One region of the Agrobacterium sp. LEGMi-208b genome, then DNA from elsewhere that is predicted to be linked to it. Evidence: predicted binding sites of a transcription regulator. Region 1 holds the regulator's gene; each other region holds the start of a gene.
What was found. The regulator PhoB, encoded in region 1, activates phosphate uptake and scavenging genes when phosphate is short. The targets are predictions, from matches to a motif close to TGTCATNNANCTGTCAT.

Region 1 (7,778 bases):
ACGGGCCGAGCCTTCCACGAAGGAATGCAGGACGTTGTTGCCGTCACCCGTCCAGGCAATGGTCTTGCCTTTGACGGGGCCGCGATGTTCCTCGAAGGTCATGATGTCAGCCATGATCTGGCAGGGATGCGTGTCATCCGTCAGGGCGTTGATGACCGGCACCGTCGCATGTTCGGCAAGCTCCAGCAGGCGCGAATGATCCGTCGTGCGGATCATGATGGCATCGACATAACGCGACAGGACCTTGGCCGTATCGCCGATCGTCTCGGCGCGACCGAGCTGCATTTCCGTGCCGGAGAGGAAAAGCGTCTCGCCACCGAGCTGGCGCATGCCGACATCGAAGGAGACGCGGGTGCGGGTCGAAGGTTTTTCGAAGATCATTGCCAGCATCTTGCCGGCAAGCGGCTTTTCCGCCGTTCCGGCCTTGGTGGCGGCCTTGCGCGCCCGGGCATCGTCGAGAATTGCCCGCAGGTCCTGCGAGCTGACGGCCGACAGGTCGAGAAAATGTTTAGGTGAAGCCATTTCAAACTGTCCCATGCTCGCGAGCCTCCGGGAAGAGGCCCGCCCTTTATTGTTTCCTCAGGCGATTTTCGCCTGTTTCGCTGTCAGGGAGGCGGCGGCCGCTTCCACGCGTGCCAGGCCCTCGCGGGCCTCTTCCGCCGTGGTGACGAGCGGCGGCAGAAGACGGATGACGTTGTCGCCCGCCGGCACGCCCAGCAGATGCTCGGCGCGCATGGCCTGCAACAGCTCGCCCGACGGGATCTTCGCCTTGATGCCGAGAAGCAGGCCTTCGCCGCGAATTTCCTCGATGACATCAGGATAACGATCCTTCAGCGAGGCAAGGCCCTGGCGGAAGACCAGCGCGACATCACGGACCTTTTCCAGAAAGCCCTCCGAGAGGACGACATCAAGCACCGCATTGCCAACAGCCATGGCCAGCGGGTTGCCGCCATAGGTGGTGCCATGCACGCCTGCCGTCATGCCGGAAGCGGCATCCGCCGTCGCAAGGCACGCGCCGAGCGGGAAACCGCCGCCGATACCCTTGGCAACCGCCATGATATCAGGCGCAACACCCGTCTGCTCATAGGCGAAGAGCTTGCCCGTACGGCCGACACCGGTCTGGACCTCATCAAAAATCAGCAGCATGCCATGCTCGTCGCAGAGCGACCGCAGCAGCTGCAGAAATTCTTTGCTGGGCGCGCGAATGCCGCCTTCGCCCTGAATGGGCTCTATCAGAAGCGCGGCCGTCTCGGCGGTGATGGCGGCCTTCAGCGCATCGACATCACCGAAGGGCACCTGGTCGAAACCCTCGACCTTGGGACCGAAACCTTCGAGATATTTCTGCTGACCACCGGCGGCGATCGTCGCCAGCGTACGGCCATGAAAGGCGCCTTCGAAGGTGATAATCCGGAATTTTTCCGGATGTCCCTTGGAATAATGATAACGGCGCGCGGTCTTGATCGCGCATTCCAGCGCTTCCGCGCCGGAATTGGTGAAGAAGACCTTGTCCGCGAATGTCGCTTCCGCCAGGCGCTTTGCAAGCTTTTCCTGGCCCGGTACTTCATAAAGGTTCGAAACGTGCCAGACCTTCTCGGCCTGGGTCTTGATCGCTTCCACGAGGTGCGGATGGGCGTGGCCCAGCGAGTTGACCGCGACACCGGCTGCAAAATCCAGATATCGTTCGCCGCTTTCCGTGAACAGCCAGACGCCCTCGCCTCGCTCGAAGCGCAGGGGGGCTCTTGCAAATGTATCGAACAATGGCGCGGCGGCTTCGGCCATGGCTGTATCACTCCTTGCGCGGATGCGCTGTCAGACGTTGTCAATAGGCCTTCGGGGTTATCCCTTGCCTGAAAATCAAAAATGCCGCCTCGCGGCGGCAGGGGCACTATTGTCACTTCGCCTGCCGATGTCAACAAAAGTCCGCGTTTCCCGGGCTTCTCAAGCACTAGTAGGAGGTGGCCGGTGAGGCCCAAGGTGTTGCCTTTCAGACTCAACTCGCCAGCAAGTTGGGGAAAACCGGAAAATCGATTCCAGATGATTCCCCCGACTCTTGCCACAGAGTCAGGCTGGCACTAGGTTAATCGCTAATTACTAGACTGCATTGCGGCGGAACTAGTCACCAAAAATCCGGCGGAAACCACGCTCGCGGCACGCCCGCGAGACGGAGAGGGATTCTGCCGACATTATACGCGACGAGCGGAGAAGCGGCATGAACTGGACAGACGAGCGGGTCGAAAAACTCAAGAAATTGTGGTCCGAGGGGCTTAGCGCCAGCCAGATAGCGGCACAGCTGGGCGGTGTCAGCCGCAATGCCGTAATCGGCAAGGTCCATCGCCTTAACCTGCCTGGCCGCGTGAAGGCCGGCGGCCCGGTGACTTCGGCGCGTTCCGCGCCCAAGCGCGCTGCCGCCCCTGCCCCACGCGCGACGAATTTCGCAACCCGCGTCAGCGCTGCCCCCGCACGGGCCTTGAACCGCTCCAACGCGGCAACCGCGCTGCACGAGGAGATCGATATCGAGACCGCCGAAGTTCTCGAATACGTTCCTTCCAAGAACGTGGTTACGCCAATTTCCCGTCGCCTGACGCTGACGGAACTGACGGAGCGCACCTGCAAGTGGCCGGTCGGCGACCCCTTGAAAGACGATTTCCATTTCTGCGGTTGTGAAGCACTGGAATCTTCGCCCTATTGCAAGTTCCATGCAAAGCTTGCCTACCAGCCGGTAAGCGAGCGTCGCAAGGCTTGAGTGTTGCGGCACGCATTTGACACTCAAAAACTACGGGCCTTCGGGCCCGTTTTTTTGTGGGAAAATTCAAGGCGGTTCCTCCTTGCAGCACGCGTTGTTTAAGAGGCGCTCCAATCCTTGTTCTTGCGCAATCTGCGGACGCAAACCGCGAAGCGTCCCTTACTGCAAATGCTCTGAATTCGTCGGCGGCGTGCCGCGCCCTTCCTGACTGGCTTCTCTGCGCAGTCCAAATCTCAGCGAACCGTCTATCGCCCCCAAGAATGACAGGGGTGCCGCATTTGCGGAAGGTTCAAAATCGAAAGGCCCGACACCCATTCCGGTCCCGGGCCTTCTGATTTTTGGGGAATTATCCCGAGTGAAACCATCGGTTTCGGTTTTGCTCAGGCTTCCATCGAATATCCAGCACCGCGCACGGTGCGGATGACATCCTGCATATGCGAAAAATTGAGCGCCTTGCGCAGACGTCCGACATGCACGTCGACGGTACGCTCATCCACATAGATATCGTGGCCCCAGACGCCATCCAGCAATTGCGAGCGGGAGAATACCCGGCCCGGAGAGGTCATCAGGAATTCCAGCAGCCGGAACTCCGTCGGGCCGAGGCGCACTTCGCGGCTTTTCCGGTGAACGCGATGGGTCTCGCGATCCAGTTCGATATCACCGCATTTCAGCACCGAAGACAGAACCTCAGGACGAGCCCGGCGCAGCATGGCCTTGACGCGGGCCATGAGTTCCGGCGTCGAGAACGGCTTGACGACATAATCGTCGGCGCCGGTGGCGAGGCCACGAACCCGTTCGCTTTCCTCGCCGCGCGCCGTCAGCATGATGATGGGCAGGCGTTCGGTTTCCGGCCGCATTCTAAGCCGCCGGCACAGTTCGATGCCGGAAACGCCGGGCAACATCCAGTCCAGGATGAGAAGATCCGGAATACGCTCCTGCAGCCTGATTTCCGCCTCGTCGCCACGGGGTATCGTGTCGACGTCATATCCCTCAGCCTCGAGATTGTAACGAAGCAGGACGCTTAGCGCTTCCTCGTCTTCCACAACTGCAATCTTGGGCACCATATGCTAACTCCGCAAGCCGCTGCTTGTCTGTTACTCGGTCACCGAACCGAGCGTGTTGGAACTGTCGTCCTTCGGACGCTCGCCCTCCGGCTGGCTGCCGGTGGTCATGTAATAGATCGTTTCGGCGATATTGGTGGCGTGGTCGCCGATACGCTCGATGTTCTTGGCGCAGAAAAGAAGATGCGTGCAGGTGGTGATGTTGCGCGGATCTTCCATCATGTAGGTCAGAAGCTCGCGGAAGAGCGACGTATACATGGCGTCGATTTCCTCGTCGCGCTCGCGGATGGCATTGGCCTTCTCGGCGGAGCGTGTGGAATAGACGTCAAGGACTTCCTTGAGCTGCACCAGTGCCAGCTCCGACAGATGCTCGATGCCGCGGGCGAGCTTGCGCGGCACGCCGGTTCCGGCAACCGCGATGACGCGCTTGGCGGTGTTCTTACCGAGATCACCGACGCGCTCGAGGTCGCCGGCGATACGCAGGGTGCCGATGATCTCGCGAAGATCGGCCGCCATCGGCTGACGTCTGGCGATGGTGACGATGGCCTTGTCGCCGATCTCCCGCTCGGAATGGTCGAGGATCGTATCGTCGGAAATGACCTTCTGCGCAAGTGCGGCATCGGAATTGACGAGCGCACGCACGGCGTCGGCGCACATCTGTTCCGCAAGACCGCCCATTTCCGCGATGCGGCGCGTCAGAAACTTCAATTCATCGTCATAGACGGAAACGATATGCGAATGGGTCGTTGTCTGTGTCATGGTCTAGTCCTCCGGCTTGGCCTGCATGCGCGTGCCCAGAGCGGGCACGGCAGAGGCACCAGTCTTGTTCGGTTTCGATAAAGCGCCGGCCGGGATCAGCCGAAGCGGCCCATGATGTAATCCTGCGTGCGCTGATCGTCGGGATTGGTGAACATCTTGTCGGTTTCGTTTTCCTCGACAAGATGGCCAAGATGGAACATGGCCGTGCGCTGGGAAACACGGGCCGCCTGCTGCATGGAGTGTGTGACGATGACGATCGTGTAATTGGTGCGCAGCTCGTGGATCAGCTCCTCGACCTTTGCGGTCGCAATCGGGTCGAGCGCCGAGCAGGGCTCGTCCATCAGGATCACTTCCGGGCTGACGGCAACCGCGCGGGCAATGCACAGACGCTGCTGCTGACCACCGGAAAGGCCGGTGCCGGATTCGTGCAGGCGATCCTTCACCTCGTTCCAGAGACCCGCCTTCTGCAGGCTCTGCTCGACGATCTGGTCCATATCCGCCTTGTTGCGGGCGAGACCGTGGATGCGCGGGCCGTAGGAAATATTCTCGTAGATCGACTTCGGAAAGGGGTTCGGCTTCTGGAACACCATGCCGACACGGGCGCGCAGTTCCACGACGTCGATCTGCTGATCGTAAATATCGTCGGTGTCGAGCGTGATCTTGCCGGTGACCCGGCAGCCGTCGATCGTATCATTCATACGGTTCAGGGTACGCAGGAAGGTGGATTTACCGCAGCCGGACGGGCCGATCAACGCGGTCACCGTATTTTCCCGAACGTTGAGGTTCACGTCGTAAAGCGCGCGCTTCTCGCCGTAATAAACCGAAACGTCCTTGCCGATCATCTTGTATGAGACTTCATTCATTTTCTTGTCCAGCGCCTTTTCAACTGCTGCTTCCGACAACATGTTCATTGCTCAAGCTCCCTCTACCAGCGCCGTTCGAAGCGGCGACGCAACAGGATTGCGCCAACATTCATGACGATGAGGAACAAAAGCAGGATGATGATAGCGCCGGATGTCCTTTCGACAAAGGCGCGCTCGGCTTCGTTCGCCCACATGTAAATCTGCACCGGCAGGGCCGTGGACGGATCCATCGGCGTTGTCGGGTAATTCGCGACGAATGCCACCATGCCGATCAGCAGCAGCGGCGCCGTTTCGCCCAGCGCGTGGGCGAGACCGATGATGGTGCCGGTCAGGATGCCGGGCATGGCAAGCGGCAGCACATGATGGAAAATCGTCTGCATCTTGGACGCGCCGAGACCGAGGGCTGCGGCGCGGATCGACGGCGGCACGGCTTTGAGGGCTGCGCGGGTCGCGATGATGATCGTCGGCAGGGTCATCAGCGTCAGGACGAGACCACCGACCAGCGAAGCCGACCGCGGAAAGCCCATGAAGTTGATGAAGACCGAGAGACCGAGCAGACCGTAAACGATCGAAGGAACGGCCGCGAGATTGTTGATATTCACCTCGATAAGATCCGTCAGACGGTTCTTCGGAGCGAATTCCTCAAGATAGATCGAAGCGGCAACACCGATCGGCAGCGACAGCACCAGCACGATCAGCATCATGTAGAAGGAGCCGATCAGCGCCACGCCGACACCCGCCGCTTCCGGACGGCTTGAGGCGCCGTTGACGAAGATGCCGGTGTTGAAATGTTTGCCGAGCTGGCCACTTTCCGCGAGCTGGTTCATCCAGCCGAGCTGCTGGTTCGAGATACGGCGATTGGCCTCATCCGCCGTCAGATCGACCTGGCCCTTGAAGGCACTGTCGACGTCGCCCGACGCCAGAAGCGTGACGGTGCGCGTGGTGCCGATGACGGCGGGATCGGCGACGACGATGTCGCGAAGCTGCGTGCGCACGCTGTCGGAGATCAGGAGGTTGACGGCACGCAGGCCGGCACGGTCCGTTGGCGCAACGCCGAGAACCTTGGCGACGGCATCACGGGCAACGACCGGATAATTGGCCGTCATCAGCTTCGCCGGGTTCGTGGCGCGCTCATTCTTGGGATCGATGATCTGTTCGGAAAATTCGACCGGAACGGTGATCATCGTCTGCTGGAAGGCGGTGTAACCCTTGGAAACCACCGAGAAAAGCAGCAGGAACAGAAAGATGAGGCCGAAGGAAATCGCTGCCATGCCGTAAGCACGGAAGCGGCGTTCGGCGGCATAGCGGCGCTTGATGCCGATATCACGGCGTGTGGCCCTGTTGACGGCAGCACCGGCTGCGGGAGAAACGATGTCGGTCATTCATATTGCTCCCGGTATTTGCGCACGATGTAAAGCGCGTAGATATTCAGGCAAAGCGTGATGGCGAAAAGCGTGATGCCGAGCGCAAAGGCAACCAGCGTCTGCGGCGAGGTGAATTCAAGGTCGCCGGTGAGCTGGCTGACGATCTTGACCGTTACCGTGGTCATGGGCTCGAAGGGATTGAGCTGCAGGCGGGCAGCAACACCTGCTGCGAGAACCACGATCATGGTTTCGCCGATGGCGCGCGACGCCGTCATCAGCACGGCGCCGACGATGCCGGGAAGAGCGGCCGGAATAATGACCCTCTTGATCGTCTCGGAGCGCGTGGCGCCAAGGCCAAGCGAACCGTCACGCAGCGAGCGCGGCACGGCGGTGATGATGTCATCCGACAGCGACGACACATAGGGGATCAGCATGATGCCCATGACGAAGCCGGCGGTGATGACGCTCTGCGCCTGGATGAAGTTGGCGTAGTTGCCCGTCGCCAGACCGTTGATCTGCGTGGAAATGTCTCTGAGGAAAGGACCGACCGTCGTGAGCGCGAAGAAGCCGTAGACGATGGTGGGAATGCCGGCGAGCACTTCAAGCAGCGGCTTTGCCATGGAGCGGAAGCGGGGCGAGGCATATTCCGCCATATAGATCGCCGAAAAGAGACCGACCGGAACCGCAACCAGCATGGCGACGAAGCCGATATAAAGCGTGCCGGCGAGCAGCGGGATAAGGCCGAACTGGCCGGAGGAGTCGGTAGCACCCGCCGCGGCAAAACGCGGATCCCAGACCGTTCCGAAGAAGAACTGGTGGGCCGGAACCATGGTGAAGAACTGGATCGCCTCGGTCAGCATCGACAGAACAATGCCGATGGTTGTGAGGATGGCGATGGACGAGGCGACGAGCAGGGCCGCGAGAATGACCTTCTCAACCTGGTTGCGCGCCCGGAAGCGCGGCGCGATCGCACGCAGCGCATAGGCGG
Region 2 (7,778 bases), 870 kb from region 1:
CGAATTTTACGTGAGAATGACGGTGAAGTGACGATATTCTGAAATCGAAACTTGAGTAAAAAAAGCAGGAAAAATCGCACCTGAAAAGACCGGAATCAGGTGCCTGAATCGGCAAAAAATCGAGCTGCGCGCGCAGCGCGTCGATCTGTTTTGGAGAGACATTCAGAAGGGAGAAATGGCGCGAGTGACGGGGCTCGAACCCGCGACCTCCGGCGTGACAGGCCGGCACTCTAACCGACTGAGCTACACCCGCGCACCACAGACATTCATCTGCGTTTTCCGAGGGACAGGATGGCGCGAGTGACGGGGCTCGAACCCGCGACCTCCGGCGTGACAGGCCGGCACTCTAACCGACTGAGCTACACCCGCATCTCCTGACGACAGGAGCTTGTCCCGCCGCTCGAACCAGCCTCGGCTGTTCGATGAGCGGCTAACTACGGCGTTCGTGCGGGGGTGTCAAGCAGGTTTCACGACAAAAGAATAAGCTTCTTCATTTTGATCAGGAAAAACCGGAAGGCCCGTGAACGCGATTGCTGCAAACACCCTGTTTTTCGGGCTTTTCCCAACGAAAACAAAAAACTTGTCCACAGCCGCGGGCTTCCGTAACGGGATTTACCCATGGCCATCAAGGCGTCCTCGGATCTTGCTTCAGGCAAAAAGCCCGCAGTTCCCGGCTTTTTGCCTTCGGCCCCCGATGAGGGAAAAACCTCCCGGCAAAAAAAACAAAAAAACTTCACAAAAGCCCTTGCGGTTTTTTTCCGATCCGAATACATCACGGCCACCGACGCGGCGGACATGATCCGCAGGACGCGAAGGGCGATTAGCTCAGTTGGTAGAGCGCCTCGTTTACACCGAGGATGTCGGGAGTTCGAGTCTCTCATCGCCCACCATTCCCAAGCCTATCAAATTTTTAAGCTTGAAGCCGATGTCATTCGGATCTGATTTCTATTTCCCGTAAATTCTCCGCGGAGGGAATCGTCCCCTGCCCCACTCATCAACCAAGGTCGGGGCTGTGTTTCAGGCGGATGGACTCGTTTTGCGATTTTTCCCATGCCAAATCGGTACTCCTGTTTCAGATTCCGACAGCTTCTCCCAGTCCCCTGTATCACCCCGCAACATACCGAAAAATAAGTAGATTCAGACTTTTTAAACAGATTTCGGGCATTGTTTTCGAGCCGTTTCATGATGAACGGTAGAAATAATGGATGAAACCATGATCGACGCGTTTGTAACACTCGCGCTTATTGCGCTGCCTGTTTATATTTTCTTCCGGTGGGTCCAGCAGGACTCGGAAAAAAGCGATACTCCGAAAAGCAAGAATTCCATGGGGCGGTGATCCTTTATCATCGGTCCGCAGCTTTTCCCCCAATAGTCCCCGACAAAACTCTCTCTGAGCCATCCCCGACGCGACAATGCCAGTCTAGACGGCCTGCGCTGCGACACGCCGTACAAACCGCGCCTCCGCACTGGGGGCCTTCAGTGACAAAAAAAGCCGGGCTGTGCCCGGCTTTTCTCATGTGCGAAGCCAATCGGTACGATCAGTTGATCGCCTTCATATCAACCTTGAAGAACAGCGTCTCGCCGGAAGAATCGTCCACGCCGTCATTGTCGGTCACGGCATAGGCCGTTCCCGCCTTGTCGAAGGTGAAGCCTTCCAGCTTGTCGACGACATAACCGTTGGTCTGGGCCTTCAGGTCGGGCAGGAAGTCATGGGCCTCTTGCTTGGCCACCAGCGGCAGCTCGCCACCGATCTTGCCCGGCTTCAGGTCGGCGATCGCAACGCGGTAGAGCTTCTTGATCTTGGCCTTGTCGCCGATCTGGTTATCGCGTTCGACGATATAGACATAGTCGCCCTGCGCGGTGATTTCAGAAAGGCCGATCCAGCCTGCCTCGGTCTTGTCGAGCGGGTAACGCACGGCGCCCCATTCCTTGGACTTCGGATTATAGGAGACGAGCTTGACGAAGCCCTTCTCGTCCGTACCCCATTCGCGCTGCACGGCCATCCAGAGCGTCGCGTCGTCGCCCTTGCCAACCATAGTCACGCCTTCGAAACCGAAGCGGGTGTCGCCGGCGAGAAGTTCCTTCGGCAGCGCGATCTCGGCCTTGATTTCACCCTTGGCGTTGACGTTATAGAGCGCGTGCGGGACGAGCTTGGCGCTGTCGCCTTCCGAGGCCAGCCAGAAGCCGCCCTTGCCGTCCAGCGTGATGCCCTCGATGTCGAGTTTCTGCGCAGCGATGCCGTCGCGCTTGACGCGCAGCACGCTGGTGATGGTAGCAGGCTTTTTCGTCGCATCGATGGTGTAGATCGACGGCTGGTTGCCATAAACCGAGTCGGAGACGGCATAGAGAATACCGGGCTTCTCGGCATCGCCGACCAGGCCCGAAAGCGCGCCCCAGCCGATCGGTGCACCGTCGACAGTGGCGGAAACCAGCTGCGGATAGGCTGCTTCGCCTTCAGCGCGCTCATAGATCATGACATGCGAGCGAACGCCGCCGTCTTCGACCAGATCCACCTCGTTCGCCGTAACAAGAAGATTACGCGACGGGATGGCGACTGCACCTTCCGGCGAAACGCCCGAAGGCAGGAGCTGCGTCAGTTCCGGCTCCTTGCCGGTGTCCTTGTAGACAGCGACGACGGAGGCGCGCTCGGCAAGCACGAAGAAATATTTCTGATCGCCGAATGTTGCCGCTTCCAGACCTTCCGGCTCGATGCCCTTGGCCTTGGAGCGCTTTTCCGGATAGTGGCCGATGGCCGCAACCGCATGCTCAAGCGAGGAACCGGCTTCATAGAGAAGCTTGCCGGTCTTGTCGAAGATGGTGAAGCCGCGCGAACCGCCCTGCCAGTCACCTTCATTGGCGATGACGATACGGTCATTGTCCAGCCACTTCACGGCATCAGGCTCGCGCTTGCGGCCTTCCTGCTTGTCGGTGAACTTCAGCTGGCCGTCCGACTTCGTGTCGATGCCTTCGAGGTCGACCGTGCCGGCAGAGAAATGCGTCTTCACCGTGCCGGTCTTGCCGTCGATGATAACGATATGGTTGTTTTCCTGCAGCGTGAGCGCGATTTCGCCATTGGCGTTGATCGAAACGAATTCCGGCTCCGGATCTTCCGGGGCGATTTCGGCGAGACCGGTGAGCTCGATCTTCTTCAGCGTCGCACAATCTGCAACGCCGTTCTTCAGACCGACCGTTACCAGATAACCGGCGGGCATCTGCGGCAGGGCGCCTTCGTTCACGTCTTCGTCGCGCTCGTTCTCGATTGCGATGGCGGCAAAGGTCTTGTCCGGAGAGACGGCAACCGAATCGGGCTGGCCACCGAGATCACAGCTTGCCTCGATCTTCTTGGTGGCGATGTCGACAGTCACCAGCTTGCCGGACGGCTTGGCACGGTTTTCCGACGTGTTAACGCCGGCCAGAACCTTGGCGCCGGCAACGGCGACCGAGGTCGGCTCGCCTTCGAGCAGCAACGCACCGCCGGCCTTCGGGGCCTTGGCGTCGGTGATGTCGATGAAGCCGATGCCGCCAAGCGGGCTGTCCGAATAGATCAGAGTTTTGCCGTCTTCGCTGGCGGTGACAATTTCAGCCGACGTGACGGACTTGGCGTCCTTGTCCGCGGGCAGGTTTTTTGCCACCGGGAAAGATGCGATGCGGTTGAAAACCGGCTCGGCAGCGGCCGGAAAAGCTGCGGATGTGAGCAGCGCAGCAGTCAAAGCCATATGAGAAAATCGGAACGCCATTGTAATCCCCCTTGGGTCCAGAAATACCCCATGGCTTCTGCGTCAAAGACATGACAGTGGGATGACATTTCCTTGCGGGTGAATCAAAAAGCCCGGCCGTGAAGGCCGGGCTTTTGTGTTGATGCGCACATTCCGCATATCGAAACGCCGTGTGTCCGGATGGAAGCTACACAGGCGCGCATCGATGCCTTCAATCCACACCATTCCGGCTGAGAAACCGGGCCATCCGAAAGATTTCGAAAGGCCTGACCGTCTTTGTGCCTCTGATGGTGTCAGCGCGTCAAAACATGCTTCCTCGTGAACCTGAAAAGCCGCCCGCCCGCCGCCGGGCGTTGCGGCTTTCCGGAAACCTTACGAGTTGACGGCGTCCTTCAGGCCCTTGCCTGCGGAAAACTTCGGTACGTTGCGAGCCGGGATGTCGACTTCAGCACCCGTGGAAGGGTTACGACCCTTGGAGGCTTCACGACGGCTAACGGAGAAGCTGCCGAAGCCAGCGAGACGGATGTCGCCACCGCTCTTCAGTTCGTTCTGTACGGTTTCGAATACGGCATCAACAGCGGAAGCAGCATCTGCCTTCGTGAGACCAGCCTTTTCGGCAACTGCAGAGACGAGCTCGTTCTTGTTCATGTTTCCACCCCTTTCAATGGTTTGAAACGACTAGGAATTAAGCCGGCGCAGAATACGTTCGCATCCGCGCACAGCAACTCAAAAGCGCTGGAATCGCCTGAAAAACAAGGGGTCTGCGTTTTTTTTCACAAAAAAGGCCGACATTTCTGCCGGCCTTCCACATATTCGTGCCAATTTGGCATCAGTTGCGACAAGCTGAGGGGCGCGTGCACCCTCTGACACCTAACGCATTGATTCTATGCATGCCCGTCGCGAAAGGCGATTCCCGCCCCTCGCGACGATATCATCCATCAATGTGCGATGGTCTGGCTGCCGTCGTCGACGCCTTCGACCGTTGCGATCACCGGCGTCTCGATGCTGCCGTCCCACTCGATGGGCTCCGGCTGGCGGATGAGCGCGTGCTTGATAACTTCGCCCATGCGCGAAACCGGGATGATTTCCATCTCGTTCTTCACATTATCCGGAATCTCCGCCAGATCCTTGGCGTTTTCTTCCGGGATCAGCACCTTCTTGATGCCGCCGCGAAGGGCCGCAAGCAGCTTTTCCTTCAGGCCGCCGATCGGCAGCACGCGACCACGCAGCGTGATCTCGCCCGTCATCGCCACATCCTTCGAAACCGGAATGCCGGTCATGATGGAGACAATGGCGGTGGCCATGGCAACACCTGCGGACGGCCCGTCCTTCGGGGTTGCCCCTTCCGGAACGTGGACGTGGATGTCGCTCTTGTCGAAGCGCGGCGGTTCGATGCCGAAATCCACGGCGCGCGAGCGGACATAGGATGCCGCCGCCGAAATGGATTCCTTCATCACTTCCTTGAGGTTGCCGGTGACCGTCATGCGGCCCTTGCCCGGCATCATCACGCCTTCGATGGTGAGCAGCTCACCGCCAACTTCCGTCCAGGCGAGACCGGTGACGACACCGACCTGATCCTCGCGCTCGGCCTCGCCGTGGCGGAACCGCGGAACGCCCAGATAATCCGGAACGTTGGCAGCGGTGACTTCCACGGACTTGACCTTGCCCTTGATGATCTCGGTGACAGCCTTTCGCGCCAGCTTCATCAGCTCGCGTTCGAAGCTGCGCACGCCCGCCTCGCGGGTGTACTGCTGGATGACGATCATCAGAGCGTCATCGGTAACCGAGAACTCTTCCGGACGCAGGGCATGTTCCTTGATCGCCTTTGGCAACAGGTGACGCTTGGCGATTTCGCGCTTTTCGTCTTCCGTGTAGCCGGCAATGCGGATCACTTCCATACGGTCCATCAGTGGGCCTGGAATGTTCAGCGTGTTGGCCGTGGTCACGAACATCACGTCGGACAGATCGTATTCCACTTCAAGGTAGTGATCCATGAAGGTGGAGTTCTGTTCCGGATCGAGCACCTCAAGCAGAGCAGAGGACGGATCGCCACGGAAATCCATGCCCATCTTGTCGATTTCGTCGAGCAGGAAGAGCGGGTTCGCCTTCTTGGCCTTCTTCATCGACTGGACGATCTTGCCCGGCATGGAGCCGATATAGGTGCGGCGGTGACCGCGGATTTCCGCCTCGTCACGAACGCCACCCAGCGCCATGCGCACATATTCGCGGCCGGTCGCCTTGGCGATCGACTTGGCGAGCGAGGTCTTGCCGACGCCGGGAGGACCGACGAGGCACAGGATCGGGCCGCGAATCTTCGAGGCACGCGCCTGCACGGCGAGATATTCAACGATGCGTTCCTTGACCTTGTCCAGACCGAAATGATCCTGATCGAGGATTGTCTCGGCGGCGTTGAGATCGGTCTTGATCTTCGACTTCTTGCCCCAGGGCAGGCCCAGCAGCCAGTCCAGATAGTTGCGCACGACGGTCGCTTCCGCGGACATCGGGCTCATCTGGCGAAGCTTCTTCATTTCCGCCTCGGCCTTTTCCTTGGCCTCCTTGGAAAGCTTGGTCTTGGCGATGCGCTCTTCCAGTTCGGCCATCTCGTCGCGGCCATCCTCGCCGTCGCCGAGTTCCTTCTGGATCGCCTTCATCTGCTCGTTCAGGTAATATTCGCGCTGGGTCTTCTCCATCTGGCGCTTGACGCGCGAGCGGATGCGCTTTTCGACCTGAAGCACGGAAATTTCGCCTTCCATGAAGCCGAGCGCCTTTTCAAGCCGCTGCTTCACACTGACGGTTTCGAGCATTTCCTGCTTTTCGGTGATCTTGATCGACAGGTGCGAAGCGACCGTATCGGCGAGCTTCGAATAGTCGTCGATCTGGCCGGCAGCGCCGACAACCTCGGGCGAAATCTTCTTGTTGAGCTTTACGTAGCTCTCGAATTCCGAAACGACCGAACGCGACAGCGCCTCGATCTCGACCGGATCTTCAGCGGGTTCCTGCAGCGGCGTCGCGGAGGCTTCGTAGAAATCCTCGCGCCCGGTATAGCTGTCGATCTGGGCGCGGCCCTTGCCTTCCACCAGCACCTTCACGGTGCCATCGGGAAGCTTCAGAAGCTGCAGCACATTGGCGACCGTGCCAACCTTGTGGATGGCCTCGGGAGCCGGATCGTCATCGCTGGCGTTGATCTGGGTGACAAGCATGATCTGCTTGTCCGAGCCCATGACTTCCTCGAGCGCACGAATGGATTTTTCCCGCCCGACGAACAGGGGAACGATCATATGCGGGAAAACGACAATGTCGCGCAGGGGAAGTACCGGATAGGTACCGCCAGATGCCGCAGACGTGATGTTCGTCATATCATTTCCTTTCCTGGTCCCTTTCGGGACACCTTGCCGGACATCTTGGGGGCATCCGGCACATTCATTTCTCGAGACTGAAAGTGGAGTTTCGAAACACCGATTTCAAGTCACCGGAAGAGACGGTCCCGCGCACCGGCAGAACCGTAAAATTCAACAAAACCCAGCGCCGGCTATTACTCCCGACATTTCCGGTTATCCCCAAGGGTCGGGAACCGGGTCGCCGACGGTAATTCACATTTCCGTCATATCGCGCTGCAAATCAGTTGTAAGACTTTATCAGCAAAGCGCAATCCGCTCCAAACGCAAAATCAGGCTTCGCCAAGTTAGGCGCAAGTTTCGGCGCAGCACACAACGAAAAAGGCCCGCAGAGATGCGGGCCTTCTGATTTCATCACAGTACTGGACCAGCTTATCAAGCCGAAACGTTGGTCTTTTCTTCCTGACGATCCGCATAGATATAGAGCGGACGGGCCACACCGCTGACGACGTCGTTGGAGATGACAACTTCGCGAACGCCTTCCAGGGTCGGCAGTTCGAACATGGTATCCAGCAGGATCTTTTCCATGATCGAGCGCAGGCCGCGGGCACCGGTCTTGCGGGTGATCGCCTTGCGGGCAATCTCGCGCAGCGCGTCCTCGTGGAAGGTCAACTCCACATCTTCCATCTCGAACAGGCGCTGATACTGCTTGACGAGCGCGTTCTTC
Region 3 (7,778 bases), on a different replicon from region 1:
GATGGAAACCATGCAGCTCGATTTCGTTCGTTTCGCCCGCGCCAAGGGTTTGCCGGAGCGCCGTATCGTCACCGTGCATGTGCTGAAGAACACGCTGATCCCGTTGATCACCGTCATCGGTCTGGAACTTGGCTCGCTGATCGCTTTCGCTGTCGTCACGGAAACGATCTTTGCCTGGCCAGGCATGGGCAAGCTGATCATCGACGCCATCGGCGTTCTCGACCGTCCCGTCATCCTCGCCTACCTGATGATCACCGTAGTGATGTTCAGCATCATCAATCTTCTGGTCGACATTCTGTACTCCATCGTCGACCCCCGCGTTCGCCTTGAGGGGAATTCGTAATGACCGACAACAACAGCTCGACCGTTTCGGTTCATGCCGCAGCAAACAGCGGCGCGAAATCCACCTCGCGTTCACCCGCACGGGAAGTCGTCCATGCGCTGCTGCACGACAAGCTCGCGCTCGTCGGCATCATACTGGTGACGATCTTTATCGTGGCTGCCATCTTCGCACCGGTCATCGCGCCGCAAAATCCGTATGATCTGGCTCAGCTCGACATTCTCGACGGTCGCCTGCCACCGGGTTCGGAAAGCATGTCGGGCATGACCTATCTGATCGGCACCGACACGCAGGGCCGCGACCTGTTCAGCGCCATTCTCTATGGCCTGCGCACCAGTATCCTCGTCGGCCTCTCCAGTGCGGCGATCGCGCTCGTCATCGGCGCATCGATCGGCCTCACCAGCGCTTATGTCGGCGGCCGGCTGGACTCGGTGCTGATGCGTATCGTCGATATCCAGCTGAGCTTCCCCGCAATCCTGATTGCGCTGATTTTCCTCGCCATTCTCGGCCAGGGCGTCGACAAGATCATTCTGGCGCTGGTGGTGACGCAATGGGCCTATTATGCCCGCACGATCCGCGGTTCGGCGCTGGTCGAGCGCAAACGCGCTTATGTCGATGCCGCCCGCTCGATGGCGCTGCCGGACCGTAACATCCTGTTCCGGCACATCCTGCCGAACTGCCTGCCGCCGCTGATTGTCGTCGCCACCATGCGTGTCGCTTATGCCATCATGCTGGAAGCAACGCTTTCCTTCCTCGGCATCGGTCTGCCGGTGACGGAACCGTCCCTTGGTCTGCTGATCTCGAACGGCTTCGAATACCTGCTTTCCGGTGACTACTGGATCAGCCTATTCCCGGGCATCGCCCTTCTGTTGCTCATCGTCGCGATCAACCTGATCGGCGATTCCCTGCGCGACATCCTCAATCCGCGTCGTGAGGGCTAAGATCATGACCAATCCAATTCTTTCGATTTCCAATCTCAACACGGCCTTCCGCGTCGGTGGCGAGTGGCGCAATGTCGTGCATGATGTCAGCTTCGATATCGCGCCAAAAGAAACCGTTGCCGTTGTCGGTGAATCCGGTTCGGGCAAGAGCGTCACGGCGATGTCGATCATGCGGCTTCTGTCGCCGGGCAATTCGCGCGTGGCCGGAAAGATCGAGTTCGAGGGCAAGGACCTTCTGTCGATCCCGCTTGAAGACATGCAGAAAATCCGCGGCAATCGCATTGGCATGATCTTTCAGGAGCCGATGACTTCGCTCAACCCGGTGCTGAAGATCGGTGCGCAGATCACCGAGGTCCTGCGCCAGCACCGCGGTATGACGGAAATCGAAGCTCAGGCAGAAGCCGTGCGGCTTCTGGAAAAGGTCCACATTCCCTCGGCAAAGTCGCGCCTTAACGAATACCCGATGAATTTTTCGGGCGGCATGCGCCAGCGTGTCGTTATCGCGATTGCACTTGCCTGTGACCCCAAGCTGCTGATCGCCGACGAACCGACGACGGCGCTCGATGTGACCATCCAGGCGCAGATCCTCGAACTCATCAAGACACTGCAGGAAGAGGAAGGCATGTCCGTTCTCTTCATCACCCATGACATGGGCGTTGTTGCGGAAATATCCGACCGTACGGTGGTGATGTATCGTGGCGAACAGGTTGAGACCGGCACGACGCATGATCTCTTTGCCGGCGCCAAACATCCCTATACCCGCGCGCTGTTGTCGGCAGTACCACAGCTTGGCTCGATGACCGGCAAGGATCGTCCGTTGCGGTTTCCGCAGGTGGACATGGCAACCGGGGAAATCCAGCCGGTCAAGCCGACCGAGGATACGGTCAAGCGCAACCACCCACCGATCCTCAAGGTCGACAACCTGATTACGCGCTTTCCGATCAGGAAGGGTTTCCTGCGCAAAACCATCGGCTGCATCCACGCGGTCGAAGGCGTATCGCTGGAACTACGTCAGGGGGAAACCCTGTCGTTGGTCGGCGAATCCGGTTGCGGTAAATCTACCACCGGTCGCTCGATCATTCGGCTTACCGATGCGGTATCCGGTGAAGTGCAGATTGGCGGCAAGAATGTACTCACGGCCGGCAAGAGCGACCTCGCCGATATCCGCCGCGAAGCGCAGATGATCTTCCAGGACCCGTTCGAAAGCCTCAATCCACGCATCCGCGTCGGCCAGGCGATCGCCGAGCCGATCGTCACCCATGGTCTGGCGCCAGCTTCGCAAGCGCGTCAGCGCGTCGGTGACCTTCTGGAACGTGTCGGCCTTTCCGCTTCGATGGCGGACCGCTTCCCGCACGAATTTTCCGGCGGCCAGCGTCAGCGCGTCTGTATCGCCCGCGCCCTCGCGCTGGAGCCGAAGCTCCTGATTGCCGACGAGTCGGTGTCCGCGCTCGATGTCTCGGTCAAGGCACAGGTCATCAATCTGATGCTGGACCTGCAGGAAAAATACGGTCTCGGTTACCTCTTCATCAGCCACGACATGGCGGTTGTCGAGCGCATCAGCCACCGCGTCGCCGTGATGTATCTCGGAGAGATCGTCGAGATAGGCCCGCGTCAGGCCGTCTTCGAAAACCCGCAACACGAATATACCAAGCGGCTGATGGCGGCGGTCCCGATCGCCGATCCGTCGCGCCGACAGACGCGCCGCATCTCCAATGACGAGATCAAGAGTCCCTTCCGCCCTGCAGATTACGTGCCTCCGAAGCGGACATACGAAGAAGCGGGCGAAGGTCACTTCGTTCAGATCGCGTAAGGAAACCGCGTCATGATCATCACCTTCGGCTCAATCAATGTCGACTTCGTTTATGAGGTCGAGGACATGCCGCAACCGGGCCAGACGCTGCTTGCCAAACGTTTCCGCACGGAAGCCGGCGGCAAAGGCGCCAACCAGGCGCTTGCAGCGGCCCGGGACGGTGCCGAAGTGGTGATGGTGGGTGCGGTCGGGCAGGATGGTCTGGCCGAAATCGGCTTGCAGAACCTGAAGACGGCAACGGATATCAGCCGCGTCGCCTCTCTTGGCGCACCGACCGGCAATGCCTCGATCCATATCGACGCCAAGGGTCGGAATATGATTGTGGTGGCGGCTGGCGCCAACCTCGCGGTTTCTTCGAATTGCGTGGAAGAGGATCTGTTGCAGCGGGCCAATATCGTGCTCATGCAAATGGAAAACGATGTCGCCGAAGTGGAAAAACTCATCCGCCGCACGCGTGCCTCCAAAGCCACCTCGATCCTCAACCTCGCACCGGCATTTCCTTTGTCGGAAGAGGTTCTGTCTTTGTGCGATTTGATTGTCGTCAATGAAGACGAAGCCGAGGCTTTGGCGGGTTGGCTTGGTTGCGATGCATCGGCAGAGGCCTTGTCTCTGCGTCTCGGCACCGGCGTTCTGCGCACACTCGGCGGTGAAGGCGCGGAAGCCTGCGCGTTTGGAGAACATGTTCGTATCGCGGCAATTTCCGTCGACGTACAGGACACAACGGCAGCCGGCGATTGTTTCGTCGGCGTGCTTGCCTCGGGATTGGACTGCGGCTTGCCGCTGAAGGCGGCTATGCGGCGGGCGTCGATCGCCGCGGCGCTGACATGCTCACGAAGAGGTAGTCAGAGCAGTATCCCCGACCGGCGGGCTACGGATTCCGTCGATAACAGGTGCAACTAACTTGGCGGCATGAGGTTGCCAGCTCTTTCTCACCTGATTCGGAGCCGACCGGCTCGGATTATGAAGCCGCCGTTCTTCTCGCAAAGGACCTCGGCGTTTCCTTGGAGATCGTCGAAGTCACCGGACCAAATCGCGTTCCTTTCCTCGTCAGCAATCGCGCCGATGTGGTGATATCGACCTTTTCGATTACGCCGGAAAGGGAGAAGGTCATCGACTTCTCCGTACCCTACGCCAGTGCCTTGCAATTCGTTGCCGCGCCGAGGAGCCTTGAGTTGAAGAGCCGGGACGATCTCTCAGGCCAGCGCGTCGGCGTGACCCGTGGCACAACAGGAGATACCGTGCTTTCGAAGATTTCGCCCATCCGCTTTCAATAGCTATACTTGCTCAAATATCCGTCATGCCCCCGTAAAATGGGGCGTCTATCGTTCCTTTCAGGAGCGGAAAATTCGCGGCATCGACGAAAGATAAGGCAAGCATGTATCAGGTGATCGTCATCGGCTCGGTCAACCACGACCGCATCTGGCAGCTCGACGATCCGCTGGTTGCGGGCGGGCGGCTGCGGTTTTCCTCACGCGAAATCCATCTTGGCGGCGGTGGCTTTTTCACCGGCTGCCAGCTTCTTGACCTCGGCGCCAAAGTCGTCCTCGTTAACCGGCTGATGCGGGACGAACAGGGTCTGCGTGCCCTCGAAACGCTGCGTGAAATGGGTTTCGACACCGGGCAGGTGGCGCTGCATCCCGGCGAAACCAGGCCGCTGGAAATCCTGCTCGAACCGAACGGCGAGCGGACGATCCTCTATTGCGGGGATCGCAGCAGTCCGTTGTTTGCGGCCAGCGCTCCATTCAGCGGCGATGCGGCCTATCTCAACGCGCTCAATCTCGATGCTGGCCTCGTCGCTGAGCTCGGTACGATCCCACTCGTCATCTCGCAACTGCCGCTACGCCCGGCCACACCTCGCCCCGCCGACTACGTCATCTCGTCGCGCCACGATGCGGACGACGGGATCGAGATCGCCTGGCGGCGCGCCCGGGCGATTGCGGGTCCGCGGTTGAAAATGCTGGTCCTGACCGACGGCCCCCGCCCGGTCACCCTGTTCGACGGACGTAACGTCGTTGAAGTCGCTCCGGCGCCAACCGTCCATGTCAAAAGCACGATCGGCGCCGGCGACCGCTTCAGCGGCGCTTTCCTCCATGCCCTGCTCGATGGTGAGACCGCAGCTTCCGCTGCAACCCGGGCCAGCCGCCAGACAGCCGACTGGTTGCGCCGCACGAGCGGTTGAACTGCGGCAAGCGCCCGCCGTTAGAAATCCCGGCAAATGCCCATTCGGACATACGACTGTCATTGAGGCCAGCTATAAACATAGTCATCCGAATGAATTTGAAGTCGTCCGAACATATAGGCTGGCCATGGTGCAGACCGAACGCCCGAAATCGGGCCAATGGCAATCCATCGAAAGGCAGATCAGCCGGGATATCGCGTCCGGGGCTCTGGCTCCGCGCAGTCAACTCCCGACCGAACTGGAAATCATGCGGCGCTTCGGCGTTGGCCGGCACACCGTGCGGCGCGCGATCTCCGAACTTGCGGCTGCCGGCAAGGTGCGGGTCGAACAGGGCCGCGGCACATTTGTGGAGGAACAGTCGGTCATCCGTTATGCGATTGCCAGGCGCACGCGGTTCAGCCGCAACCTGAAGGAACAGGGGCGGGTCCCTTCCGGCCAGCCCATCGATGAGATGGAGATTGCCGTCCCGCCGGTCGTCGCTGCGGCGCTGCGCATTCCGGAAGGTTCGAAGGTCTATATGATCCTGCGGCGCAGCTTTGCCGACGACGTGCCGATAACGGTTGGCCGAAGCTATTATCCGGTCGAGCGCTTTCCGGACATGCCGGGGCGCCGCCGTGCCGGCTCGTCGATCACCGAAATCTATCGGGAATTCGGCATCCCGGACTATGTGCGACAGGCCACCACCATTTTCGCCCGCCTGCCGATCGCCGAGGAAGCCCGGCTTCTGGCGCAATCCCCGGAACAGCCGGTCCTCGTCACCCAGAAGGTCGACGTCGACATGCAAGGCCGGCCGATCGCCTATTCCGAAGTGGTCTGGGCCGGCGAGAGAATGCAGTTCGTCATCGATAACGATGAAGCGCCCGGAGGCCGGGCAACGGGAATACCCGCAGAGAGGAAGACCAATGACTGACGTTGCGACCGGCGGGCCGGTCATCGCAGCCTATACCCATGGGCAGGCGCTCGACATTCTGGCGGCAAGCCGCCCCGAAACCATCAAGGCCTGCGCCGAGACCCTATTGACCGATCTCGGCGCCGTCTGCGTCGTCACCAACCGCACCGGGCTCGCCATGCTGCCCTTCATGGATACGGTGCGCAACACCGCCTTCCATCTCGGCGAGGTTCTGGTGGCGGAAGCGCATATCCGCGTGCCGGAGCGCGATGTTGAAGGTTACGGCGCCGTCACCGGCCGCGATCTCGAACATGCGATGGCGATGGCCGTCATCGACGCGGCCATCGCCGCCGAGCACCGGCCCGGCCCGATCCTCGAATTTCTGGATGCCGAAAGCCGCCACCTCGAAGCAACCGACCGCGAACGGCTGAAAAAGGTCGAGGCGACCCGCGTGCAGATGGAGACCTTCTGACCATGTCGCTCTCCCTGATCCCGACCGCCGACGACAGCCGCACCAATGCGGCATTCGACGCGTTGATGTGGGCGCTCAGCCGTCCCGGCCTCATTCGTTCCCTGCCCTTCGCCGGCTTCGAGACACTGGCCGAAAGCCTGCTCGACCGCGAATGCACCTTCTTCGCTGCCGATGACGCCGCGCTCGACCGGCGGCTCGCCGACACCGGCGCTCACCGCGCTCCCCTCGACAGGGCCGAATATGTCTTCGCCCCGCTCGGCTGCGCAGCCGAGGTCGAGGCGCTGTCGCCGCTGCGCAGCGGTTCGCTTGCCTATCCGGACGAAGCCGCGACGCTGTTTGCGCCCGCAGAGATCGGTTCCGGCCAGACCCTTCGCCTTACCGGCCCCGGCATCAAGGGGTCGCTGACGATTGAAATCGGCGGCATCGACCCGTCCTTCTGGGCAATGCGCGAAAAGGCGATCCGCTATCCGCTCGGCTGGGATCTCTACCTCGTCGATGCCGACCGGCTGGTCGGCCTGCCCCGTTCCACGAAAATCGAGGTGCTCAGATGGCCTATGTAGCAACCCGTGGCGGTGAACGCGCCATCGAACAGGCCGAAAACCTGTTCCGCGACGATCTCGGCCCGATCACCCGCGCCCGTATCGATGCCGTCAGACAAGGTCTGCCTTATCTGATTGATCGCGTCATGGGCGAGGCATCGCTCTATGAACCGGATCTCGCGGCACTCGCCATCGCCCAGGCCGGCGGCGAGCTTTACGAAGCGGTGCTGCTGCTGCGCGCCTATCGCACCACCCAGCCGCGCCTTGCGGTCTGCGAACCGGTCGCGCAGACGGATCTCTTCACCCTCCGCCGCATCTCGGCCGCTTTCAAGGATATTCCCGGCGGCCAGATCCTTGGGCCGACGCTCGATTATTCGCACCGCCTGCTACAGGTCGGCGTGCTGAAGGGCGAGGATTATACGCCCGATCCGGTCATCCCGAGCGCAGAACCGGCGCCGGCGACCCAGCCGTCACTCGCCGCCTGGCAGAAGGCGCAGGGCCTGATCAAGGATTACCCCTCAGAGGCAATCGCGCCCGACGATATTCCCGACCTCACCCGCCAGCCGCTGCTTTTCCCGGCCGAGCGCGCCCACAAGCTGCAAAGCCTG
Region 4 (7,778 bases), on a different replicon from region 1:
GCGGCAGCAGGCCGCAAGGCCCCGCGGAAAGCGAGCTGATCGATGGGATTGCAGACCTACAACGCCAAGCGCAGTTTTGACAGGACACCGGAGCCCAAAGGAACGAAGGCCGAACAGCGGGGGTCGAGCTTCGTGATCCAGAAACACGATGCCCGGCGTCTGCATTACGATTTTCGCCTGGAAATGGACGGGGTGCTGAAAAGCTGGGCGGTGACGCGCGGCCCGAGCCTCGACCCCGAGGACAAGCGCCTTGCCGTGCATGTCGAGGACCATCCGCTGAGCTATGGCGATTTCGAGGGCGTCATTCCGAAAGGGCAATATGGCGGCGGCACCGTGATTGTCTGGGATCGCGGCACCTGGCAGCCGATCGGCGACGCCCGGAAAGCTTATCGCAAGGGCCATCTGGAATTCGAACTGGACGGCGAAAAGCTCAAAGGCCGCTGGCATCTGGTGCGCATGCATGGAAAGCCCGGAGAAAGCCGGGAAAACTGGCTGCTCATCAAGGGCGATGACGAGGAGGCGCGGCATAAGGGTGGTGCGGATATTCTCGAAGAACGGCCGGAATCCGTAAAGACCGGGCGCAACGTCGAGGACGTTGCAGCCAAACCGAAGGATACCTGGAATTCCAAAACGGTATCGAAAAAAGCTGTCGCTTGGGCCTCCGGCAGGAAACAGGCGCATGCGCTGCCCAAAGGCGCACGCAAACTGGCCATGCCATCCTTCGTGCCGCCGGCGCTCGCCACGCTCAAGCCGAAACCGCCGGATGGTTCTCGCTGGCTGCATGAAATCAAATTCGACGGCTATCGTCTGCAGGCGCGCGTCGATCAGGGCAAGCTTCAACTGCTGACCCGCAGCGGGCTGGACTGGACGGAGAAATTCGGCAGGGCCGTGACGGGAGCGCTCACGGCGCTGCCGGTGGAAACGGTGTTGATCGATGGCGAAATCGTTGTCGAACGCGATAACGGCGCCTCCGATTTCTCCGCTTTGCAGCAGGATCTGAGCGAAGGGCGCAGCGACCGCTTTGTATTCTACGCCTTCGATCTTCTCCATCTCGATGGCAGCGATCTGCGCGGTGCGCCATTGAGCGAGAGAAAGGCGCTGCTGGAAAAGCTGTTGCCGGCGGGCAATCACCATCTGCGTTACAGCCAGCATTTCGAGGAAAGCGGCGCGCTTGTTCTCGACCATGCCTGCCGGCTCAGCCTCGAGGGCGTCATTTCCAAGGTCAAGAACAGCAAATATGTTTCCGGCCGCAAGGGCGATTGGGTAAAATCCAAATGTTCGATGCGGCAGGAATTCGTCATCGGTGGTTATACCGTCTCCTCGGCATCGGACCATGCCATCGGATCGCTGGCGCTTGGCGTTTATGACAACGGCAAGCTGCGCCATGTCGGGCGTGTCGGGACAGGTTTTACGGGTGAAGTGGCGGAGATGCTGCTTGGCCGGCTGAAGCCGCTGGACCTGAAGGAGAGCCCGTTCACCGACAAGCTCACCGCGCTTGCCCGCCGCGATCTTCATTTCGTGAAGCCGGAACTGGTGGCGGAAGTGGAGTTCCGGGCATGGTCTGCAGATGGCAATCTGCGTCACGCCTCCTTCCGGGGGCTGCGTGAAGACAAGCCCGCAGGAGAAATCGAACGCGAGGAGAAGGCCGTGTCCGATACCAAGGCGCCGCAATCGAAGATCAAGTTCACCCATCCGGACCGGCTTTATTGGCCTGACGATGGCGTGACGAAGGAGGGGCTTGCCGACTATTATGCGCAGGTCTGGCGGCACATGGCGCCCTTTGTCGTCAACCGGCCGCTGGCGCTCCTACGCTGCCCGGAAGGGATCGAGGGACAACGTTTCTTCCAGAAACATGCCTGGCGCGGCATCAACAAGGCCGTCGAGCAAATCAACGATCCCAAGGACAAGGGCGGCGAGCCGCTGATCCGCATCACCGATTTCGATGGCCTGATGGCGCTCGTACAATCCGCCGCGCTTGAAATCCACCCATGGGGCGCGACCACCGCCAATTGGGAAAAGCCCGACATGATCACCATGGATATCGACCCCGGCGAGGATGTGGCTTGGCAAGAGGTGATCGAAGCGGCGCTGGAACTGAAGCGACGTTTCGAGGCGGCCGGGCTTGCCGCTTTCGTCAAAACCTCCGGCGGCAAGGGCCTGCATGTCGTCGCACCGTTGAAACCGCAGGCGGGCTGGGCTCCGGTCAAGGCCTTCGCCGAGGCCATGGCGGCGGATATGTCGAAAGCCGAACCGGAGAAATACCTCTCGGTCGCCACCAAGGCAAAACGGCAGGGCCGCATTTTCATCGATTATCTGCGCAATGGCAGGGGCAATACCGCGGTTGCGGCCTATTCGACACGCGCCCGGCCGGGCGCCGCCATTTCAGCGCCGCTCGAATGGTCGGAACTCACCGCCGAGATCGGCCCGGCCCATTTCACCGTCAACAATATCGGCGCACGTCTTTCCGCGCTGAAAAAAGACCCTTGGGATGGATTTTTTGCCGCCGCCCAGCCGCTGCCGAAAAAAGCCCGCTGAAAGCATCGAGCTTTAATTTCTCTTTTCGGAAGCAAGGCTTTTCTTCAGGGCATCCATGATGTTGATGACATTGCCACCGGTGCGGGCCTTTGTGGCGGTTTTCTTTTTCGAGGAGGAGACCTCCTCGCCCTTGGTCTTCAGCAGGGACTTGATCTTTTTCTGAATGGGGTCCTGCACCAAAGCCGGCTTCCAACCCGTCACCTGTTTGCCGATGCGTTTTTCCATGGCTTGCAGCAGCGGCCGGTCGATTTTCATCTTCGGCTCCAGCGCGTCGATGCTTTCGCGCACCTCCTCGCCATAATGCAGCGTCCACAGGATGATGCCCTTGCCTGAAGGTTCGAGAAGGACCGCTCTTTCGCGGCGATAGATCACCAGACGCGCTATGCCGAAAACATCGTTCGCCTTCATGGCTTCGCGAATGACGCTGAAGGCTTCGGTGCCGATCTTGTCTTCCGGGCGCAGAAAATGCGGGCGGTCGTACCAGATCCAGTCGATCGATCCTTTCGGCACGAAGGTCTTGATATCGATGGTGCGGGTGCTTTCCAGCGCCACCCCATCGATCTCGTTATCCTCCAGCAGAACGTAATCGTCCTCACCACGGGGAAAACCTTTTACCTGGTTCTTGGCGGCGACCGGCCTGTGGGTGATGCTGTCGACATAACGGCTTTCGACGCGATTGCCGGTTTTGCGATTGAGGATGTGGAAGGTGTATCTGTTGCCATCGGTCGTCGCGGGTGTCAGCGAGACGGAGGCCGTCACCAGCGACAGCTTCAGATAACCCTTCCAGAAAACCTGCCGTGCCATGTCCGCGATTCCGCATTGGTCTCCCGGAACAACAGCCGCGAGGTGGCTTTTGTTCCGGGAGGAGCGGCAAATCAGGGCAGGGATGGCGCTGTCAGCCGAACAGCGACGTCAGCCCGTAAACCGCAGCCGAGATCAGCGCGGCCGCCGGCATGGTCACGATCCAGGCGATGACGATATTGCCGGCAAGGCCCCAGCGCACCGCCGAGACGCGACGGGCCGCGCCGACGCCGACGATGGCGCCGGTGATCGTGTGGGTGGTGGAGACCGGAATACCGAGCCATGTCGCACCGAACAGCGTCAGCGCACCGCCGGTTTCGGCGCAGAAACCCTGCATCGGGTTCAGCCGGGTGATCTTCGATCCCATCGTATGGACGATGCGCCAGCCGCCGAACAGCGTGCCGAGCGCCATGGCCGACTGGCAGGAAATCACCACCCAGAAGGGCACGTAGAAGCTCTCGCCGAGATGTCCCTGGCTGAAGAGCAGCACGGCAATGATGCCCATGGTCTTCTGCGCGTCGTTGCCGCCGTGTCCCAGCGAATAAAGCGAGGCGGAGATGAACTGCATGACACGGAAGGTGCGGTCGACCGCAAAGGGCGTCTGCCGCACGAACAGCCAGGAGACGGTGAGCACCAGAAGCAGGGCAAGGAAAAAGCCGATGGCCGGCGACATGAAGATGGCGCCCACGGTCTTCAGCAGGCCCGACCAGACGATGGAATTGAAACCCACCTTCGCAAATCCCGCACCGACGAGCCCGCCGATCAGCGCGTGCGACGAGCTGGAGGGAATGCCGAAAATCCAGGTGACGATGTTCCAGACGATGGCGCCGATCAGCGCCGCGAAGATGACCTGCGGCGAGACGATGGCCGGATCGATGATACCGGTGCCGAGCGTTTCGGCCACATGCAGGCCAAAGAACAGGAAGGCGATGAAGTTGAAGAAGGCCGCCCAGGCGACCGCATATTGCGGCCGCAGCACACGGGTGGAGACGATGGTGGCGATGGAATTTGCGGCGTCGTGCAGACCGTTCAGAAAATCGAAGAACAGCGCGATGGCGATAAGGCCGACCAGCAGCGGCAGGGCAAGCGCGACATCCATCAGACGTTCTCGATCACGATGCCGCTGATCTCGTTGGCCACGTCCTCGAAGCGGTCGACGACCTTTTCGAGTTCGCCATAGATCTCGCTGCCGATCATATAGGCCATGGCATCGCCGCTCGCACCATGGCGGCGGAAGAGGTCCTTGAGGCCGAGGTCGTGAAGTTCGTCCGAGCGGCCTTCGACGCGGGTTACCTCTTCGGCAATGGACGACAGGCGATGCGCATTCGTGCCGACCTTGTTGAGAAGCGGAATGGCTTCCGCAATCAGGCCGGCAGCACGCACGATCTCATGACCCATTTCCTTCATCAGCGGATCGAATTCCGTCTGCTCGAAAAGACGGATGGTCTTCACGGTCTTGTGCATCATGTCGATGGCGTCATCCATGGACTGGATGAGATCCTTGATGTCGCCGCGGTCGAAGGGGGTGATGAAGCTGCGCCGGACCGCGAGCAGCACCTCGCGGGTGATGTCGTCGGCCTGATGTTCCAGCGTGACGATGAGGTCGCAATTCTTCTCGACGTCGACGCCGCTTAAAAGTTGATCAAGGGCCTCGGCCGCTTTGATGACGGTTTCGGAATGGTTGCTGAACATGTCGAAGAAACGGTCCTCGCGCGGCATCAGCTTGCGAAAAATACTCATCATGCGAATTGGCCCTCAATGGCGCTTTATTAGTTGTGGGGGGTGATTGTCATAAAACTGTCATAAATGCACGCAGGGCATTGATGCAACCCGGAAAATCAGCACTATCAACGGATATGAAACCCACCAAGAAAAGCCGGAAAACCCGCCCGGCTCGTGCACTGACATTGCTCCAGCAGCTCGCTGCGGTTCCCGAAAAGCTCTTCACCGGCGCTTTCCGGCAGCAATATGCCGCGCTCTGTTTCCGTTATGCCGGCAATGGCGAGGATGTCGAAATCCTCCTCGTTACCTCCCGCACCAGCGCACGCTGGATCATTCCGCGCGGCTGGCCGATGAAACGCAAGAAGCCGCACAAGGCGGCGGCGATTGAAGCGTGGGAGGAGGCGGGCGTGCGCGGGCGGGTGAAAAAGGATGCGGTCGGCCGCTATACCTATCTCAAGATGCTCGACAATGGCGATGTCGTTCCCTGCATGGTCGATGTGTTCCAGATAGAGGTGACGGCGGCGGAAACCAGTTTCAAGGAACGCGGTGAACGCCTGCTGGAATGGGTGCGCCCGGATGAGGCGGCACGGCGCGTTCGCGATATCGAGCTGAAGTCGCTTCTTGTCGATTTTCGCCCGAAGGGCAAAAAGAAGCGCCAGAGCGGTGAAAAACCGTAACCGCATGTGTCCGGCATTTTTGCGGCCAGAACTGTAATGCTGTCGCAACAGGCCATGCCCAACCTTGCCTGATTGTCGTCAGGAGCCGTTGCATGAATTTACCTCGTCCCGTTCCCCGCTGCCTGTTGCGTTACCTCCATCCCATCATCGCGCTCGCGGTGCTTCTGGCAGGCCCGGCTGCCATTCTTCTGCTACGGTGACGACAGGGGCGTCATCTTGAATGACGGGAAGGTGGTGACGCCTTCCCCTTGTCTGGCTGGATTGATGTCCAGCCGGCCCTTTCAGGCCGGCTGCTTTCGGGAAGGTTGCGCCTGATGGTTAGAATGCCCGGTTTCATCCGGCGCTTTCGGCAACAGGCGGGCGAAACGCCTGCTGATGCTGTCCATATAGGAGAGGATGGTCGGCACCACGATCAGGGTCAGCAGCGTGGAACTGATGAGGCCGCCAACCACCGCATGGGCCATCGGCGCACGCTGCGCGCCGCCTCCGCCAACGGCAAGACCGAGCGGGATCATGCCGAAGATCATCGCAAGCGTCGTCATGATGATCGGACGGAAGCGGATGACGCCGGCATTTTCCAGCGCCTCGTTCAGCGAAAGCCCCCGCCGTCGCTCGCGATTGGCAAAATCGACCAGCAGGATGCCGTTTTTGGTCACGAGGCCCATCAGCATGATGAAGCCGATCAACGAGAACATGTTGATCGTGCTGCCGGCCACCATGAGGCCCAGAAGGACGCCGACAAGCGACAGCGGCAGCGACGCCATGATGGCGAGCGGTTGCATGAAGCTGCCGAACTGCGAGGCGAGCACGATGTAGATGAAGATGACGGCCATGGTAAGCGCCGTGACCATGTGGCCGATGGTTTCCTGCATGGTTTCGGCGTCACCGCCGAAGCGGATGCGATAGTTGTTCGGCAGGTCGAGACCGGCGATCAGCCCCTGCAGCGTCTCCGTCACGTCGCCAAGCGTGCGGCCGGCGATATTGGCCGAAACCAGTATTTCGCGGCGATTGTCGATGCGGCGGATTTCGGCGGGAGCCGGCAGGATGCCGATATCGGCAACCTGATCGAGACGCACCATCAGCGGTGCACCACTCGCGGCCGTGCGGCCGGTCGCGATCATCAATTCACCGAGACTTGCCACGTCGGACCGCCGCTCGGCGGGCAGGCGGATGACGATATCGTAGCTGTTGCCGTCTGCATCCGTCCATTTCGACACATCCTCGCCGCCGATAAGGGGCGAGAGCGCCGTTGCAAGATCGGAGCGGGCGATGCCGAGATCGCTGGCTGCCGCAGGCTTCAGGCGGACCGAAAGAATGGAGGTCACATCTTTGGCGCTGGAGGTCACATCCACGAGGCCGGGTATTTTCTTCATGTCTTCGACCAGATCGGCGGCGATCCTTTCGAGGGTCGCCCGGTCGTCGCCGAGGATGCTGAGCTGCACCGGGCTTTCGCCGCCGCCAAGGCCGTTCTGCAGGATCGTGACCTCTATGCCGGGTATGGCCGACAGGCGTTTGCGGATCGGTTTGGCAAGGGAGAGCGGGGTTCGGCTCCGCATATCGAGCGGCACCAGCCCCACCAATATGGCAGCCCGATGCTTGCCGGCGGCGCCACCGGTATTGACGGTGGAATAAAGCGTCTCGACCTCCGGAAATTCCCTCAGCGCCTTCTCGACCTGCCGCACCTTGGTTGTCGTATAATCCAGCGAGGAGCCGACCGGCGCGGTAATGTTGATCTGGAAGCGGCCCTCATCGGTATCGGGAACGAATTCCGTGCCGACCAGCGGCACCATGAACAGGCTGCCGACAAAGACGCCTGATGTGGCAAGCAGGGTGACGAGCCTGTGCCGCAGGGTCCAGCCGATGGCACGGCGATATTGCCCGGCCATCCATTCGAAGCCACGGTCGAAACGGGCAATCAGGCGGCCTATCGGCCCGCGCTTCGCGTCGGGCTGGGCATCCGGATCGTACCAGACGCTCGACAGCATCGGATCGAGTGTGAAGGCAACGAAAAGCGAAATCAGCACGGCGGCGGAGACGGTGACG

Region 2: AC5YUO_RS01510 (esterase-like activity of phytase family protein) is a predicted target of PhoB. The motif match lies at 3,788-3,804, and genes of this name have one in related genera.
Region 3: phnF (phosphonate metabolism transcriptional regulator PhnF) is a predicted target of PhoB. The motif match lies at 5,317-5,333, and genes of this name have one in related genera.
Region 4: AC5YUO_RS24340 (DUF47 family protein) is a predicted target of PhoB. The motif match lies at 5,124-5,140, and genes of this name have one in related genera.

Annotation. Positions count from the first base shown of each region.
Region 1 is NZ_CM183445.1:1,171,353-1,179,130, forward strand. It holds gene argF (ornithine carbamoyltransferase) at 1-522, opposite strand, end outside; gene AC5YUO_RS05845 (aspartate aminotransferase family protein) at 580-1,779, opposite strand; gene AC5YUO_RS05850 (GcrA family cell cycle regulator) at 2,210-2,743, shown strand; gene phoB (phosphate regulon transcriptional regulator PhoB) at 3,124-3,807, opposite strand; gene phoU (phosphate signaling complex protein PhoU) at 3,838-4,563, opposite strand; gene pstB (phosphate ABC transporter ATP-binding protein PstB) at 4,659-5,474, opposite strand; gene pstA (phosphate ABC transporter permease PstA) at 5,489-6,808, opposite strand; gene pstC (phosphate ABC transporter permease subunit PstC) at 6,805-7,778, opposite strand, start outside.
Region 2 is NZ_CM183445.1:299,721-307,498, forward strand. It holds tRNA gene AC5YUO_RS01490 (tRNA-Asp) at 177-253, opposite strand; tRNA gene AC5YUO_RS01495 (tRNA-Asp) at 293-369, opposite strand; gene AC5YUO_RS01500 (hypothetical protein) at 468-797, opposite strand; tRNA gene AC5YUO_RS01505 (tRNA-Val) at 815-890, shown strand; gene AC5YUO_RS01510 (esterase-like activity of phytase family protein) at 1,539-3,737, opposite strand; gene hupB (DNA-binding protein HupB) at 4,089-4,364, opposite strand; gene lon (endopeptidase La) at 4,655-7,072, opposite strand; gene clpX (ATP-dependent Clp protease ATP-binding subunit ClpX) at 7,487-7,778, opposite strand, start outside.
Region 3 is NZ_CM183446.1:1,229,496-1,237,273, forward strand. It holds gene AC5YUO_RS20215 (ABC transporter permease) at 1-343, shown strand, start outside; gene AC5YUO_RS20220 (ABC transporter permease) at 343-1,281, shown strand; gene AC5YUO_RS20225 (ABC transporter ATP-binding protein) at 1,286-3,091, shown strand; gene AC5YUO_RS20230 (ribokinase) at 3,104-3,991, shown strand; gene AC5YUO_RS20235 (transporter substrate-binding domain-containing protein) at 3,982-4,365, shown strand; gene AC5YUO_RS20240 (PfkB family carbohydrate kinase) at 4,467-5,270, shown strand; gene phnF (phosphonate metabolism transcriptional regulator PhnF) at 5,398-6,180, shown strand; gene AC5YUO_RS20250 (phosphonate C-P lyase system protein PhnG) at 6,173-6,631, shown strand; gene phnH (phosphonate C-P lyase system protein PhnH) at 6,634-7,191, shown strand; gene AC5YUO_RS20260 (carbon-phosphorus lyase complex subunit PhnI) at 7,179-7,778, shown strand, end outside.
Region 4 is NZ_CM183446.1:2,148,802-2,156,579, forward strand. It holds gene ku (non-homologous end joining protein Ku) at 1-39, shown strand, start outside; gene ligD (DNA ligase D) at 43-2,535, shown strand; gene ku (non-homologous end joining protein Ku) at 2,548-3,339, opposite strand; gene AC5YUO_RS24335 (inorganic phosphate transporter) at 3,431-4,435, opposite strand; gene AC5YUO_RS24340 (DUF47 family protein) at 4,435-5,079, opposite strand; gene AC5YUO_RS24345 (NUDIX hydrolase) at 5,193-5,735, shown strand; gene AC5YUO_RS24350 (efflux RND transporter permease subunit) at 6,017-7,778, opposite strand, start outside.